DNA from 3 places in the Paenibacillus sp. M2 genome. Region 2 is predicted to be linked to each of the others. Evidence: riboswitches for the same ligand, from Rfam matches in the RefSeq annotation. Region 2 holds a riboswitch; each other region holds the start of a gene.
What was found. A riboswitch is a leader RNA that binds a small molecule or an ion and turns the genes downstream of it on or off. The one in region 2 is predicted to bind S-adenosylmethionine.
Positions count from the first base shown of each region.

Region 1: linked by a shared signal. The riboswitch ahead of mmuP (S-methylmethionine permease) and the one ahead of ACETMN_RS27815 (methionine ABC transporter ATP-binding protein) in region 2 are both predicted to bind S-adenosylmethionine.
Region 3: linked by a shared signal. The riboswitch ahead of metA (homoserine O-acetyltransferase MetA) and the one ahead of ACETMN_RS27815 (methionine ABC transporter ATP-binding protein) in region 2 are both predicted to bind S-adenosylmethionine.

Region 1 covers NZ_CP169648.1:6,361,955-6,366,621, reverse strand. The annotation lists gene ACETMN_RS29195 (GerAB/ArcD/ProY family transporter) at 1-706, shown strand, start outside; gene ACETMN_RS29190 (Ger(x)C family spore germination protein) at 703-1,905, shown strand; SAM riboswitch class I at 1,976-2,077, shown strand; gene mmuP (S-methylmethionine permease) at 2,170-3,582, shown strand; gene mmuM (homocysteine S-methyltransferase) at 3,560-4,627, shown strand.
Region 2 covers NZ_CP169648.1:6,080,733-6,085,399, forward strand. The annotation lists gene ACETMN_RS27805 (MetQ/NlpA family ABC transporter substrate-binding protein) at 26-865, opposite strand; gene ACETMN_RS27810 (methionine ABC transporter permease) at 941-1,600, opposite strand; gene ACETMN_RS27815 (methionine ABC transporter ATP-binding protein) at 1,601-2,635, opposite strand; SAM riboswitch class I at 2,762-2,903, opposite strand; gene ACETMN_RS27820 (Cthe_2314 family HEPN domain-containing protein) at 3,042-3,758, opposite strand; gene ACETMN_RS27825 (COX15/CtaA family protein) at 3,963-4,667, opposite strand, start outside.
Region 3 covers NZ_CP169648.1:1,985,927-1,990,593, forward strand. The annotation lists gene ACETMN_RS09185 (HRDC domain-containing protein) at 1-512, shown strand, start outside; gene corA (magnesium/cobalt transporter CorA) at 584-1,519, opposite strand; SAM riboswitch class I at 1,971-2,094, shown strand; gene metA (homoserine O-acetyltransferase MetA) at 2,330-3,247, shown strand; gene ACETMN_RS09200 (PLP-dependent transferase) at 3,272-4,459, shown strand; gene ACETMN_RS09205 (trans-sulfuration enzyme family protein) at 4,456-4,667, shown strand, end outside.

The DNA of each region.
Region 1 (4,667 bases), 280 kb from region 2:
TATATATATGATCTCGGGTGGGCTTGGTGTCATTGTACGCGTGTTCGAGATTATTCTGCCGATTACGATCATTATATTTGTAATTGAAATTTTGCTCAGTAATCAGTTATTCGAGATAGGCAATCTGAGACCCGTTCTCGGTGATGGGGTTATGCCCGTTTTCAAAGGGCTAAAACCATCACTATTGTCTTATACGGGCTATGAGGTGATGTTAGTCATGACTGCCTATATGAAAAATCCGAAGAAAAGCAATAAAGCAATGAGCTGGGGGATATTCATATCCACCATTATCTACTTGATCACGGTTGTCATGGTCATAGGCAGTTTATCCCTTGACGGGATCAAAACGCGAACCTGGCCAACGCTGGATTTGGTAAGAAGCTTTGAGATACAAGGTTTAATATTCGAAAGATTCGAATCCTTATTGCTGGTCATCTGGATTATGCAAATTTTCTCGACTACAGCGATCACACATTACTGCGCGTCGGTGGGTATTCGTGATTTGTTCCGTTCCAAAAAAATCAAAGGTATTATGTACGGTCTGCTTCCGTTCATCTATCTGATAGCAATGATGCCCAAGACCGTGGATGATACCTTCGAGCTAGGAGATATGCTGGGTAACGTGTCCGTATGGTTGTTTGCCATTTTACCTCTGGTACTACTGTTGTTAAGTCTGATTCGTAAAAAAGGAGGCAAGCATGCATGATTACATTCCGTATGTTGTTACGCTTAGCCACTGTATTATGCATACTCTTAACGATATCCGGATGTTGGAGCAGTCGGGAGATAGAGGATCTAAGTGTATACGTTGGTCTTGGGATCGATATTGGCAAAGAGACGGAATTTGAGAAAAACATCGCTAATCAGGGAGGAACGTATTCCAAGCAGAACAATGTGACAGCCACGGTACAGATTGCTCCCGGTAACTCCAGCAGTCAGAAGAGCCAACAATCCGGGTCACCTGCTTCTGGTAAAACGTCCTACTCCAATGAACAGCTTACCGGAGATTCCTTGCTGCAAATCTTTCGTCAGTTTGCACTAAGGCGAGATCATCCGCTCATCGGGCATCATCTGAAGGTTATCGTTGTGTCCAAGGATATCGCCAAAAAGTATGGTCTGGACCAGCTGCTGGATTTTGTACTTCGGGATAACGATATTCGTCCTAACTGTCTGGTGCTGATTAGCCATCATCGCGCTGCTGATGTACTGACTTCAGATGATCCTTCCCGGATTCCAGCATTTTATCTTACAGGTATTACCGGTAATTCGTACTTGTCCAATAAAATCCTGGACCCCGTTTTACTCTCCAAACTAGATGCACAAATGCAATCCGGTTCCAGCTTTTTGCTCCAGAATGTACTGAACTTCAATGGAGAGGACAAGTTCTCCGGTGCCAGTATCTTTGATGGGAAAACGACCAAATTCATCGGGGAACTCAGCCAAACGGATCTAGAAGGGCTGTCGTGGATCAGACCTAAAGAAAAAGGAGGCATCTTGAAGACATACAATAAAGCGGGATTCACTGTTGTATATGAAATGAAGAAGAAAAAAACAAAAATAATTCCAAAAGTGGTTGGCGATGATATTTCATTCCATGTGAAGACTGAATCCGAAGGCTGGTTGATGGAGGATTGGCGTGCTCCAGAGGAAGAGGAAAAAGGTGCTTATCTCAGAGAATTGGAAAAAGAATTTGCTGAACTGGCTGAACAACAGATTCGACAGGTGTTATACAAACTGCAGCATACCTATAAAGTAGATGTTGCGGATTTTCGGGATAGCTTGCGTATTAAAGAACCTAAAACATGGAAAAAAGTCAAAGACGATTGGGATAAAATTTTTAGCACCGTGCCGATCACGTATGAGGTAAAGACCACCATCACCAATCCGGGGTCTTCCACGGAATAGCGAGGTGTGCCATTTATTATTTAAATGTTGACACATTCATGATAGATCGCTATATTAGTAAAAAATCATTTTCTTATCCAGAGAGGTGGAGGGACTGGCCCTTAGAAACCTCAGCAACAGATCTGAAGGATACTGTGCTAATTCCAGCGGGTGAAAGCCTGATAGATAGGAGCGTTTGTTTTTATTTGTCAGTAACGGCGCACTCTTTAGGCAGAGTGGGTCTTTTTTGTTTTTTCTGGATGAAGAAGTAGGGGAGCAGCTGGTATGGAAAACAACAACGACAAAGGGCATTTTCAGCGGAAAATGCAAGCACGGCATGTGGTCATGCTCTCTCTCGGAGGAGTCATTGGAACGGGATTATTCCTCAGCTCAGGTTACACCATTCAGCAGGCGGGACCACTGGGAACCATTCTGTCCTATCTAATCGGAGCCATCGTTGTATATCTGGTGATGCTCTGCCTTGGTGAACTGTCTGTTCATATGCCAGAGACGGGAGCATTTCATAGTTATGCAGCCAAATATATCGGACCGGCAACAGGCTACACGGTGGCTTGGTTATACTGGTTAACCTGGACTGTTGCGCTTGGCTCCGAATTCACAGCCGCTGGATTGCTGATGCAGCGCTGGTTCCCATCGGTGAACGTATGGATATGGAGTGCGCTCTTTGCACTGATGATCTTTCTGTTTAATGCATTAACGGTGAAATTATTTGCGGAATCCGAGTTCTGGTTCTCATCTGTAAAAGTAGTGACTATCGTAATCTTCATTATTATCGGTGGCGCAGCCATGTTTGGGTTCATTCCCATGGCGGATTCTGAACCGGCTCCATTTCTATCGAATATTACCGCATCCGGGTGGTTCCCTCATGGGGCTACAGCCATATTGATGACCATGCTTGCTGTAAACTTTGCCTTCTCAGGCACCGAGTTAATCGGCATTGCCGCGGGTGAGACGGAGAACCCGGAAAAGACGATACCGAAAGCTATTCATACAACGCTGTGGCGTTTGGTTATTTTCTTCATCGGAACGATTATTATCTTGTCGGCCTTGTTGCCCATGTCGGATGCCAGTGTACTGGAAAGTCCGTTTGTAGCGGTAATGGAGCGGGTGGGTGTACCCTATGCAGCAGACATTATGAACTTTGTTATTCTGACGGCGATTCTCTCTGCTGCCAATTCGGGCCTATATGCATCTTCACGGATGCTCTGGTCTCTGGCTGACAAAAAAACGATCTCTCCGTGGTTTGCCAAATTGACCAAAAGCGGGGTACCGCTGAATGCACTTCTGATTAGTATGGTGGGTGGTGCGTTGGCCTTGCTGTCCAGCATCATTGCGCCAGGTACCGTGTATATTACACTGGTTTCCATTTCAGGTCTGGCTGTCGTTGCGGTATGGATGAGTATCAGTGTCTCCCAATACATGTTCCGCAGACAATATATCCGGGAAGGACATGCGGTCAAAGATCTGGTCTACCGCACACCACTATATCCGGTGGTACCAATTGTTTCATTTATATTATGCCTGGCTTCATGCATAGGTATTGCCTTTGACCCGACACAGCGAATTGCGCTATATTGTGGGGTTCCGTTTATTGCAGTGTGTTACGCTGCTTATTATCTGACAGAACGTGTGAATAAGAAAAGAGGACAAGTACATGACGCAAGCACAACAGACTAACCCCTTAGAACAGATCCTGCGTGAACATCCGGTCATGATTCTGGATGGAGCGCTGGCAACGGAACTCGAACAGCATGGATGTGATCTCGATGATCCACTATGGTCTGCTCGTGTGTTACTTGAGAATCCGGATGTTATCGTTCAGGTCCATGCAGATTATTTTCGAGCAGGAGCCGACTGTGCGATTACATCCAGTTATCAGGCGACGGTGGATGGTTTCCGCAAGAGAGGGATCGATGAACAGGCAGCACTGGAGCTGATCCGCAAGACGGTGGAACTGGCTGCACAGGCGAGAGATGACGTGTGGGCAGAAGTGCAGAGTAGACTAGTAGGGAGAGAAAGCTCGACAAGTCAGCTTGTAGAAGCTTCTTCGGTACGTGCTGAGACGGTGGAGAATGAGGAGTATATAACAGATCGTACAGGGGATCGCGAAGGAAATTGTCTTCGTCTACGTCCAATTATTGCCGGGTCCGTAGGTCCGTACGGCGCTTATCTGGCGGACGGTTCAGAGTATGTGGGTCATTACGGCGTGTCGGATGAGACGCTTGCCGCATTTCACCGTCCGCGTATGGCGGCGCTGATTGAAGCGGGTGCTGATATTCTGGCGTTTGAGACGATTCCTTCCTTGCAGGAAGCACAGGTGCTGGTTGATTTACTGAAGGAGTTTCCTCATGCGTATGCCTGGTTATCTTTTTCTTTAAAAGACGGGACAAGCATCAGCGAAGGCACACCGCTTGAGGTATGTGCACAGACGTTTGGCTCCGAGCCGCAGGTTGCGGCGATTGGCCTGAATTGTGCTCCGATGGAAGTGGTGACGGACGCAGTGGGTATTTTGAGCCGTACCAGCGATAAACCTGTGATTGTGTATCCGAACTCGGGAGAAGTATATGATGCAGCAACGAAGACGTGGAGTGGACAGGGGACATGTGGCAGTATGAGTGATGCTTCGGAGCAGTGGGTTGCTGCGGGCGCAAAAATTATTGGCGGCTGCTGCCGAACTACGCCACATCAGATTGGTGAACTTGCGAAGAAATGGCGGAGTTAAATCATATATCAATAACAGCCCTTCCACCTTTTATAAAGGC
Region 2 (4,667 bases):
CACAACATATCATACATATCGTGATTTATTCAGTTGCAGGTTCAACTGCACCTTTATAACGTTCTTTGATGAATGTTTTCACTTCTTCGGAGTGCAGAGCAGCAGCCAGTTTTTGGATTGCATCTGCATCCTTGTTGTCCTCACGGGAAACGAGGATGTTTGCGTATGGGTTACCTTGCAGATCTTCGATCAGCAAAGCATCATTCGCTGGATTCAGGTTTGCTTCAAGCGCATAGTTAGCGTTGATGAATACCAGATCCGCTTCATCCAATTGACGAGGCATCATGGCTGCATCCAGCTCGATAATATTCAGATTTTTCGGATTGGCTGTGATATCTTGAATCGTAGATGTAATATTTGTGTTGTCTTTCAGCGTAATAATGCCTTCCTTCGCAAGCAACAACAGTGCACGTCCACCATTGGATGGGTCATTTGGAATGGCTACTTTTGCGCCGTCAGCCAATTCATCCAAAGACTTAATCTTCTTGGAGTATCCACCAAAAGGTTCAACATGAACAGGTGTTACAGTAACGAGGTTGAATCCACGTTCTTTATTCTCTGTGTCCAGATAAGGCTGGTGCTGGAAGAAGTTTGCATCCAATTTTTTATCAGCAAGTTGCTGGTTTGGTTGTACATAGTCATTAAACGTAACGACTTGTAAACGAATACCTTGTGCTTCCAGCTCAGGCTTGATGCTTTCCAGAATCTCTGCGTGTGGTGTAGGTGAAGCTCCAACTTTCAATTCAACTGTACGTGGTGCACCTGCTGAATTATCTGCGCCGCTATCGGCGTCCTTATTGTTTCCGCAAGCTGCGAGAACCGCAATCAGCATAAGACTAAGTAGAGCGAATGACCATTTTTTCATGTGTAAAACCCCTTCTCTAATCATTTTTTTCATGTGGCGTCCGCATGAATGCATATCCATCATGTTATCTATGTGTTATTTCCTGGTGAAAAATGTAACCAAGCGATCTCCAGCCATCTGGAGAATTTGCACAAGAATGATCATCGACACTACGGATATAATCATGATTTCATTTTGATAACGATAATACCCATAGTTGATTGCCAGCGTTCCCAGACCTCCACCACCAACCATGCCCGCCATCGCCGTGTAAGAGACAAGGGTAACGATGGTAATGGTTATCCCAGCAACCAAACCAGGTAACGCTTCAGGCAGTAATACCCGTCTTACAATCTGTCCGGTCGATGCACCCATCGACTGTGCCGCTTCAATGACACCCCGATCAACTTCTCGCAACGTCGTCTCCACCAATCGAGCAAAGTAAGGAGCTGCTGAAATAACTAAAGGTGGTATAACACCTAACACTCCTGTAGCTGTACCGACGAGTGAACGAGTGAATGGAATAAGAGCAACAATCAATATGATAAATGGGACTGAGCGCAAAATATTCACAATCAAGGACAATATAATGTACACCGTCCGTGATTTGATCGAAGCAGATCGGGCTGTCATGAACAGCAGAACTCCGAGCGGTAAACCAAAGATTACGGTGAACAAGCCTGATACACCCAAAATTTGCAGCGTCTCAATAGAGGCTTTACCAACCTCTTCCCAACGTACGGTTGAAAAATCCATCTAACGAAGCACCTCCACATCAAGTCCCTCTGCGGTTAATTCTGATATCGTCCGATCAATCGCAATGGAATCACCCTCGAACCGAACGGTCAGCTGTCCATAAGGCACCTGTTTAATCGTAGAGATTGTACCCTGCAGGATGGCAAAATCCACACCCGTCTTACGTACCGTCCTCGACAAAATCGCTTCATACGTTTTGTTACCCAGAAAGGATATCTTCACAAGTTTGGAAGCAGCACCTGCCTGCAATTCAATGCCTGCATTCGCCAGAGCGGTCTCTTCCAGAGCAAGTCCAGCTTCATGGTCACGCATCATGAAGTCCCGCGTAATCGCATGCTGCGGCTTCAGGAACACTTCGGTTACAGGTCCCTGTTCCACAATGCCACCTTGATGAATGACAGCCACCTTGTCACAAATGTTCTGAATGACATGCATCTCATGTGTGATCAGCACAATCGTAAGGTTGTACTTTTCATTAATGTCGAGCAATAACTTCAGGATTGAATTTGTCGTCTGCGGATCAAGTGCCGAAGTAGCTTCATCACAGAGAAGTACATTCGGATCACTTGCAAGTGCTCTCGCAATCCCCACACGTTGTTTCTGTCCACCCGATAATTGAGCTGGATATTTGTTGCTATGGTTCTCCAGGCCAACGAGATTGAGCATTTCCTTCACTTTGCGATCAATGGCATCCTTTGGTGTATTCACAAGCTTTAGCGGAAAAGCCACATTATCATATACCGTTGCCGAAGATAACAGATTAAAGTGTTGAAAAATCATCCCGATCTTGCGTCTCTGTTGCTGCAGTTCGGTTTTGCTCAGTTCAGTCAGGTTGATCCCATCAACCCATACTTCACCCTCCGTAGGCCGTTCTAGCAAATTAATGCAGCGAATCAATGTACTTTTGCCCGCTCCAGAATGCCCAATCACGCCGTAGATTTCGCCCTTTTGGATGTTCAAATTCAGCTCGGATAACGCTGTTGTAGATTTTGCCCCTTTGCCGTACGTTTTCGTTAAACCTTTTAATTCAATCAATCGCACTTGCCCCTTTCCAACCACCTACATGTATCTTTACCCGATCTAAAGGAAAACTCCCCTTAAAGTACAAAAAAAGAGCCCTTTGCAGAAACAAAGAGGGCTCTTCACGTGAAAGAATATACCTTCTCATCTGCCAAAATCGTGCCTTGCACCATTTTGTAGGAATTAGCACCTAACATCTATAACGAATGATACATGTATCATGTCATTACAAATCGGTTGCCGGGCTTCATCGGGCCTGTCCCTCCGCCGCTCTCGATAAGAAATATGTTATTGTAGGATTTTATAAGTTCATGTAGTTTATGCTTTATAATGTGAATGTAACTTTTGAGAAATATCAGTTCATTCTTCGTCATTGTAACACTCTAATTGAAACTCAGTATATTCCAAGTATTCCGATTTGTCAAAGGGAATTATTTCTTTTCCATATTTTGTTGATATAACGATAAGAAGCTGTTAACGTTTCACAGACCATATCGACGCCCTGACGCATTTCCTGCACATGCTGATTCAAATCCTCCAATTTCACTTTACCTTGCAAGGTCTGGTGTAACTGCCACAGGTCATCATGCATTTCTGAGTTCATGTAGTGAATTTCCATATTACGTCGTTTGCGCAGCTTGCTCATCGGCTCACGATAAGAGTCCTTGATCTGTATTAATTGCAACGCAAGATCATGGTGCTCCCTCGCATAATCGAACTGCCTTAACACTGTAAAATAAGAAAAATGCGCTTTGGTATTTGAAGTATTCAACTGGAATATTTCATTTAGTACCGTACCCACTTTATCCAGGATGGCAAAGCAGCGGATAAAGCCATCTTTGTAGAAATACACATACCGTGCATACTCTGCTTTTTCAGTCGCCGTCATATCATCCGTTGAGCCTGCAACGACCTTATTGCGAAAATGAGCAGCAGCGAAACAGCTTTGCTCTAGTTCATCCAGTGAGGAGATAAGTCCCTGAGTCCACACATACAGTTTCCGATAGTCATGCGTGGGATCATGGTCCACATGCATTTGTCGTTGAAATAACTCAAGCGTATGCGCCATTGCGTCCATCGCTGCCTTCAATTTACCTTCGTTTATACGTGGCTTTTCCCCCAACAACGTTCGCAGCATATCTAACCTCCTCTTTTCCAAATCAACAAGAATTCATCACCGTAAACGTAACACATCATCCATTCCGTGTAATTGCTGCTTGCCATAGGTTGCCCTGATCCCCCTGACATCAAACAAAGTCCACCTGTCCAATGATGTACATCACTGGATGGTGGACTTTCATATTTAGCCCAAGTACCTTTGGAAAAAGAATGGATCTATATCTTAGAAACGATTAGCCGGGCGATGCAGCTTGTACACCAGGAAACTCATATACGTTAAAACTCCGAATAATATGGCGATATCCAGCATATGAGCGAGAGCTACAAACATGTATACTTCCGGACGGTTCATTGTCACCATCATGAAAATACCAATGACTACTTGCATCAGGATGAGAACAACGGATACCACGCCAAGGGTCCGCATTTCCTTGTTGTCCGGATGATTACGGTAAGCGAAGTGACCCAGAATTGCGATAACAATCACGAGCGACGCTGCTGCTGCACGGTGAGCAAAAGCAACCGCTACCCCACCCGAAAGCTCAGGAATAATCTGCCCGTTACAGAGCGGAAATCCGGAACATCCGCCAGCAGAATCCGTGTGACTCACAAATGCACCCGTGTATACCACGAGATATGTGTAAATAGTGGAGAACCAGACCAGATTCCTGAATTTTTTGCTAACCCGAGGGTATTTATTCAGGCGTTCCAATCCGCCATCTTTAGCCTCCTGCCTTATGCCCAGTGCCATCATTAGAGAACTGGCAAAAGCAATCAGTGCAAAGCCAAAATGCAGTGCCATGACTGCTGAAGATTGGGAGAAGACGACGGCAAAAGCACCCATGATTCCCTGGACGATAACAAATACCAGAGTTAAGAAAGAAAACAATTGCAGGTCACGGCGTGACTTGCCAAACTGCAGAAAAGC
Region 3 (4,667 bases), 3.2 Mb from region 2:
AGTATGGTACGGAATGGATGGAGATTACAAACGGGTTGGAGCGTTCAACGACATTCCCGCTGGACTGGGTATACACGGCGCTGAAGGAAGAAGAGTATGAGAGTTGGTTATACAAGCAGAGAGAGCAGAAGTATAAGCAGGAACTTGATAAGTTCACCACGCGCAAGCAGGTGCTTGAAGGCATGAAGGAAGGGTATACGTTAGAGGAGATTGTTAATCGATCCGGATTATCCCGACGCGAGTTGGTTGAGCTGTTAGAGGCACTGGATCACGAAGGTTATGACACCGATTGTCTTCTTGATGTGGAGCTGGCAGTGATGCCAGAGAACGAACAAGAGGCCGTATGGAGTGCGTATGAGGAGCTGGGAGATACGTTCCTGAAGCCAGTATTACATAAGGTGTATGGAGGAGAGAAACCCGATGGAGGAAGTCTGGAGCAGGTCTATGAAAGACTGCGCATGATTCGGATCCGCTTCCGTCGGCACGCAGAGACAGAGAAGAATGTTGGTTAATGATCAGAAATGAAAAAAGACGAGGCGTTTCTCCCGGAGGAGCGCTTCGTCTTTTTTCATTTCATACGAGTTCATACCCAGTCTTTCTTGCGGAAAATGAAGAACATGCTCAGGCCCAGTGTAACCATCAGGCCAATTACAACAAAATAGCTGTATTTCCAGTTAAGCTCTGGCATATTCGTAAAGTTCATGCCGTATATACCGGTAATGACCGTCAGCGGCATGAAGACCGTGGTAATGGCGGTAAATACACGCATGATCTCATTCGCCCGGTTCGCAATACTGGATTGGTAGGCTTCTCGCAAGTTGCCCATCAGGTCGCGATAAGTCTCAAAGGTTTCAGATATTTTTACAGCATTCTCATAGATGTCACTGAAATACTTTTGCAATTGATCATCGATGAGACGCAGATCTTTTTTGTTCAGGGTGTTGATGACCTCTTTCTGAGGTCCAAGGACTTTTTTCAGCCACAGAATCTCACTGCGCAGCCCGATGATTTCATTCAGATGTGACTTTTTGGTGTGCATCAGAATGTCTTCCTCAAGCTTCTCGATCCGTGCTTCAATTCGGTCACCTACGGTGAAATAATTATCAACAATCAAGTCAACCAGCAAATACAGCAGACGATCCGGTGTGCTGATTTCCTGTTCCCACAGGATGGGTTTCAGTGTGCGCAATTCGCTGACCTTTTGCTTGGTAACACTAATAATGAAATGTCTGCCGAGGAATAAGTTCACCGCACGTAGAAATATCTCTTCATCATCGAAACGGATGCTATTAATCACAATAAAATAATGGTTCTCATAAATTTCAATCTTCGGACGTTGTTCTTCGTCACTAAGACAGTCTTCCACAGCCAGATCATGCATCAAGAACAGCGGCTGAAGTACCGCCAAATCGTCTACGTCTGCATCAATCCAGTAAAATCCTTCCGCTGGTGGAGTCAGCGCCTGCTGAATGTCGTCCACCGGAATAAATACACCGTTGTTTACCAACCGGATTTTCATCGTTAATCTACTCCTTCTGCACCCGCCAACTTGGCGGATATTATCATTATGGGCGCAAAAAGAACAAATCAGCCGGTCGGCAGCGGAGCCTGGAGATCAGGGCTGCGTTCACTATAAAATCAAACGGAAGTCACGTCCCGCTGCCGGCATGCTGATGTCAATTCTCTATGCAGTTTGTCGGAATTCGGCTGCCAGTCAGGCCTCGGGTCGCCATCCATTTAATATGTCACCTCTCACATAAGGGTTTATAACACCTTGTTTAGTATACCGCTGGTACAAGGTGCTTTCAAGCGCAAAAATGTGTCTATTTCGCGCCCTGAGGCAGTGTATGACAACGGATGATGAACGGTTCCGATCTGGGAAGCAGACATCGAACTGCATCTTGACGTGAGGGCATTAATGTAATAAAGTAGACGGTGAACCATATTAAATTACAATCTAATACAGCGAAATCTTATCAAGAGTAGGTGGAGGGACTGGCCCGATGAAACCCGGCAACCGGCGGTATACCGCACGGTGCTAATTCTTGCAGCGACTAAGTGTCAAGTGGCACTGTTGTAACTGAGAGATGAGAGAGGCGCATATCTATTTTACATATGACCTTTCTCGAAATCCGAGGAAGGTCTTTGTCATATGCCCCGACTTCTCAGCAGTGATTTTCGCTAAGGAACTTGAGGTTGTTTGTAACGTTGGATGAAAGAACAATTCAATGTTTTTACAAGCTCAAGGCAGTCTATAACTGTATTGATGTGAAGACATCAAGCCAGGGTGGCTGCATCTATCTATGCACAAGGAGGAGTTAGATTTACTATGCCAATCAAAATACCTGATACTCTACCAGCAAAAGAAGTACTTGAAGGAGAGAATATCTTCGTCATGGATGAAACTTCTGCATATCAGCAGGATATTCGTCCACTCCGTATCGCTATATTAAACCTGATGCCCACAAAGGAAACGACCGAAACACAATTGCTTCGTCTGGTGGGAAACACGCCTATTCAGGTGGATGTCGTTCTCGTACATCCCAAATCCCATACGTCGAAGAATACGTCTCAGGAGTATTTGGATCTGTTCTATAAAACCTTCGATGAGATTGAGCACCGCCGTTTCGATGGAATGATTATTACGGGTGCCCCGGTGGAACAGATGGATTTCGAAGACGTGAACTATTGGAATGAAATCCAGGAGATCTTCGAATGGACCAAAACCAATGTGACTTCAACCCTCCACATATGTTGGGCTTCCCAGGCAGGTTTATACCATCATTTTGACGTACCCAAGGTTGCACTTGATGAAAAGTGTTTTGGCGTTTTCCCACATACCATTAATAAACCACATGTTCCGTTGTTGCGTGGATTCGATGAAGTATTCAACGTTCCACATTCCCGTCATACGGAAGTGAGACGCGAAGATATTGAAAAGAATGAGAATTTAGAGATTTTGGCTGAATCCGAGGAAGCGGGGATCTTCCTGGTTGCTACCAAAGACGGCAAACAGATTTTTGCCACAGGACATGCCGAGTATGACCCGTTCTCATTAAAGTGGGAGTATGACCGGGATGCAGCCAAAGGGTTGGATATCGCATTGCCTAGACATTATTATCCGAATGACGACCCTTCCCGTGTGCCACCGGCTACTTGGCGCGCTCATGCCAACTTATTATTCTCTAACTGGCTCAATTACTATGTGTATCAAGAAACACCTTATGATATTGGTCCGCAAATCTAATCGAGATTACAGGAGGATGCAGCAATGGAAGACAACAACAAGTTGAAAATCGAAAGCCGCTTAGCACAAATTGGGTCCATCAATGAACCGGTAACAGGCGCCATTAACTTTCCGATCTATCAATCCACTGCGTTTCGCCACCCGAAGCTTGGACAAAGCACGGGGTTTGATTATATTCGTACGACTAATCCAACCCGTAAAGTATTGGAAGAAGCCGCTGCAGCGCTGGAGTCCGGTGATGCAGGGTTTGCCTGTAGCTCGGGAATGGCCGCGCTGCAAACGATTTTTGCCATGTTTGGTCAAGGGGATCATCTGATTGTATCGCTGGATCTGTATGGTGGAACCTATCGTCTGCTGGAACGTATTCTGTCCCGTTTCGGCGTAACTGCCAGTTATGTGGACACGAATGACCTTGCAGCACTGGAGAAGGTTCGTCAGCCGAATACCAAAGCGGTATTTATTGAGACACCAACCAATCCACTGATGATGATCACCGATGTGGAAGCCGTTGCTTCCTGGGCGAAAAGTTACAACCTGTTGACCATTGTTGACAACACGTTGTTGACTCCATTTTTCCAACGTCCGATTGAACTGGGTGCCGATATCATCATTCATAGCGCTACCAAATATCTGGGTGGACACAATGATGTGCTCGCTGGACTAATTATTACCAAAGGTGAAGCGTTATCTGCAGAGATGGCGTTCTTGCATAATTCCATTGGAGCGGTATTGTCTCCAAGTGACTCCTACCAGTTGATGAAAGGGATGAAAACGCTGGCTCTTCGCATGGAGCGTCATGAGCACAATGCACTTACTATTGCTAAATACTTGCTTGAGCACCCAGCGGTGGTTGAAGTGTATCATCCAGGCCTATCCGATCATCCGGGGTATGAAATACAGAATAAACAATCCACCGGTAACACAGGTATCTTCTCTTTCAAAGTGAAGGATGCACGTTATGTTGAACCGTTGCTGCGTCATATCAAACTCATTGCTTTTGCCGAAAGTCTCGGCGGAGTTGAATCACTCATGACTTATCCCGCAGTACAGACTCATGCAGATATTCCGCTTGAAATTCGTGAAGCCGTAGGTGTGGATGACCGTCTGCTCCGGTTCTCCGTAGGCATTGAACATGCAGATGATCTGATTGCAGATCTCGGCAATGCTCTGACAGTTGCACAACAGGAAGTGGAAGGAGGCGTGCACTCATGAGTGAGTCCAACAACAAACCCAATTCCGAGTTAAAATTTGATACCAAGTTGCTCCATTTTGGCGATGAAATTGACAAAACGACTGGAGCATCGAGTGTACCGATCTACCAAGCATCAACATTCCATCATTTTGATATCTTCAATCCGCCTCAACATGATTACAGTCGTTCGGGTAATCCGACACGTCAGGCTTTGGAAGATTACATCAC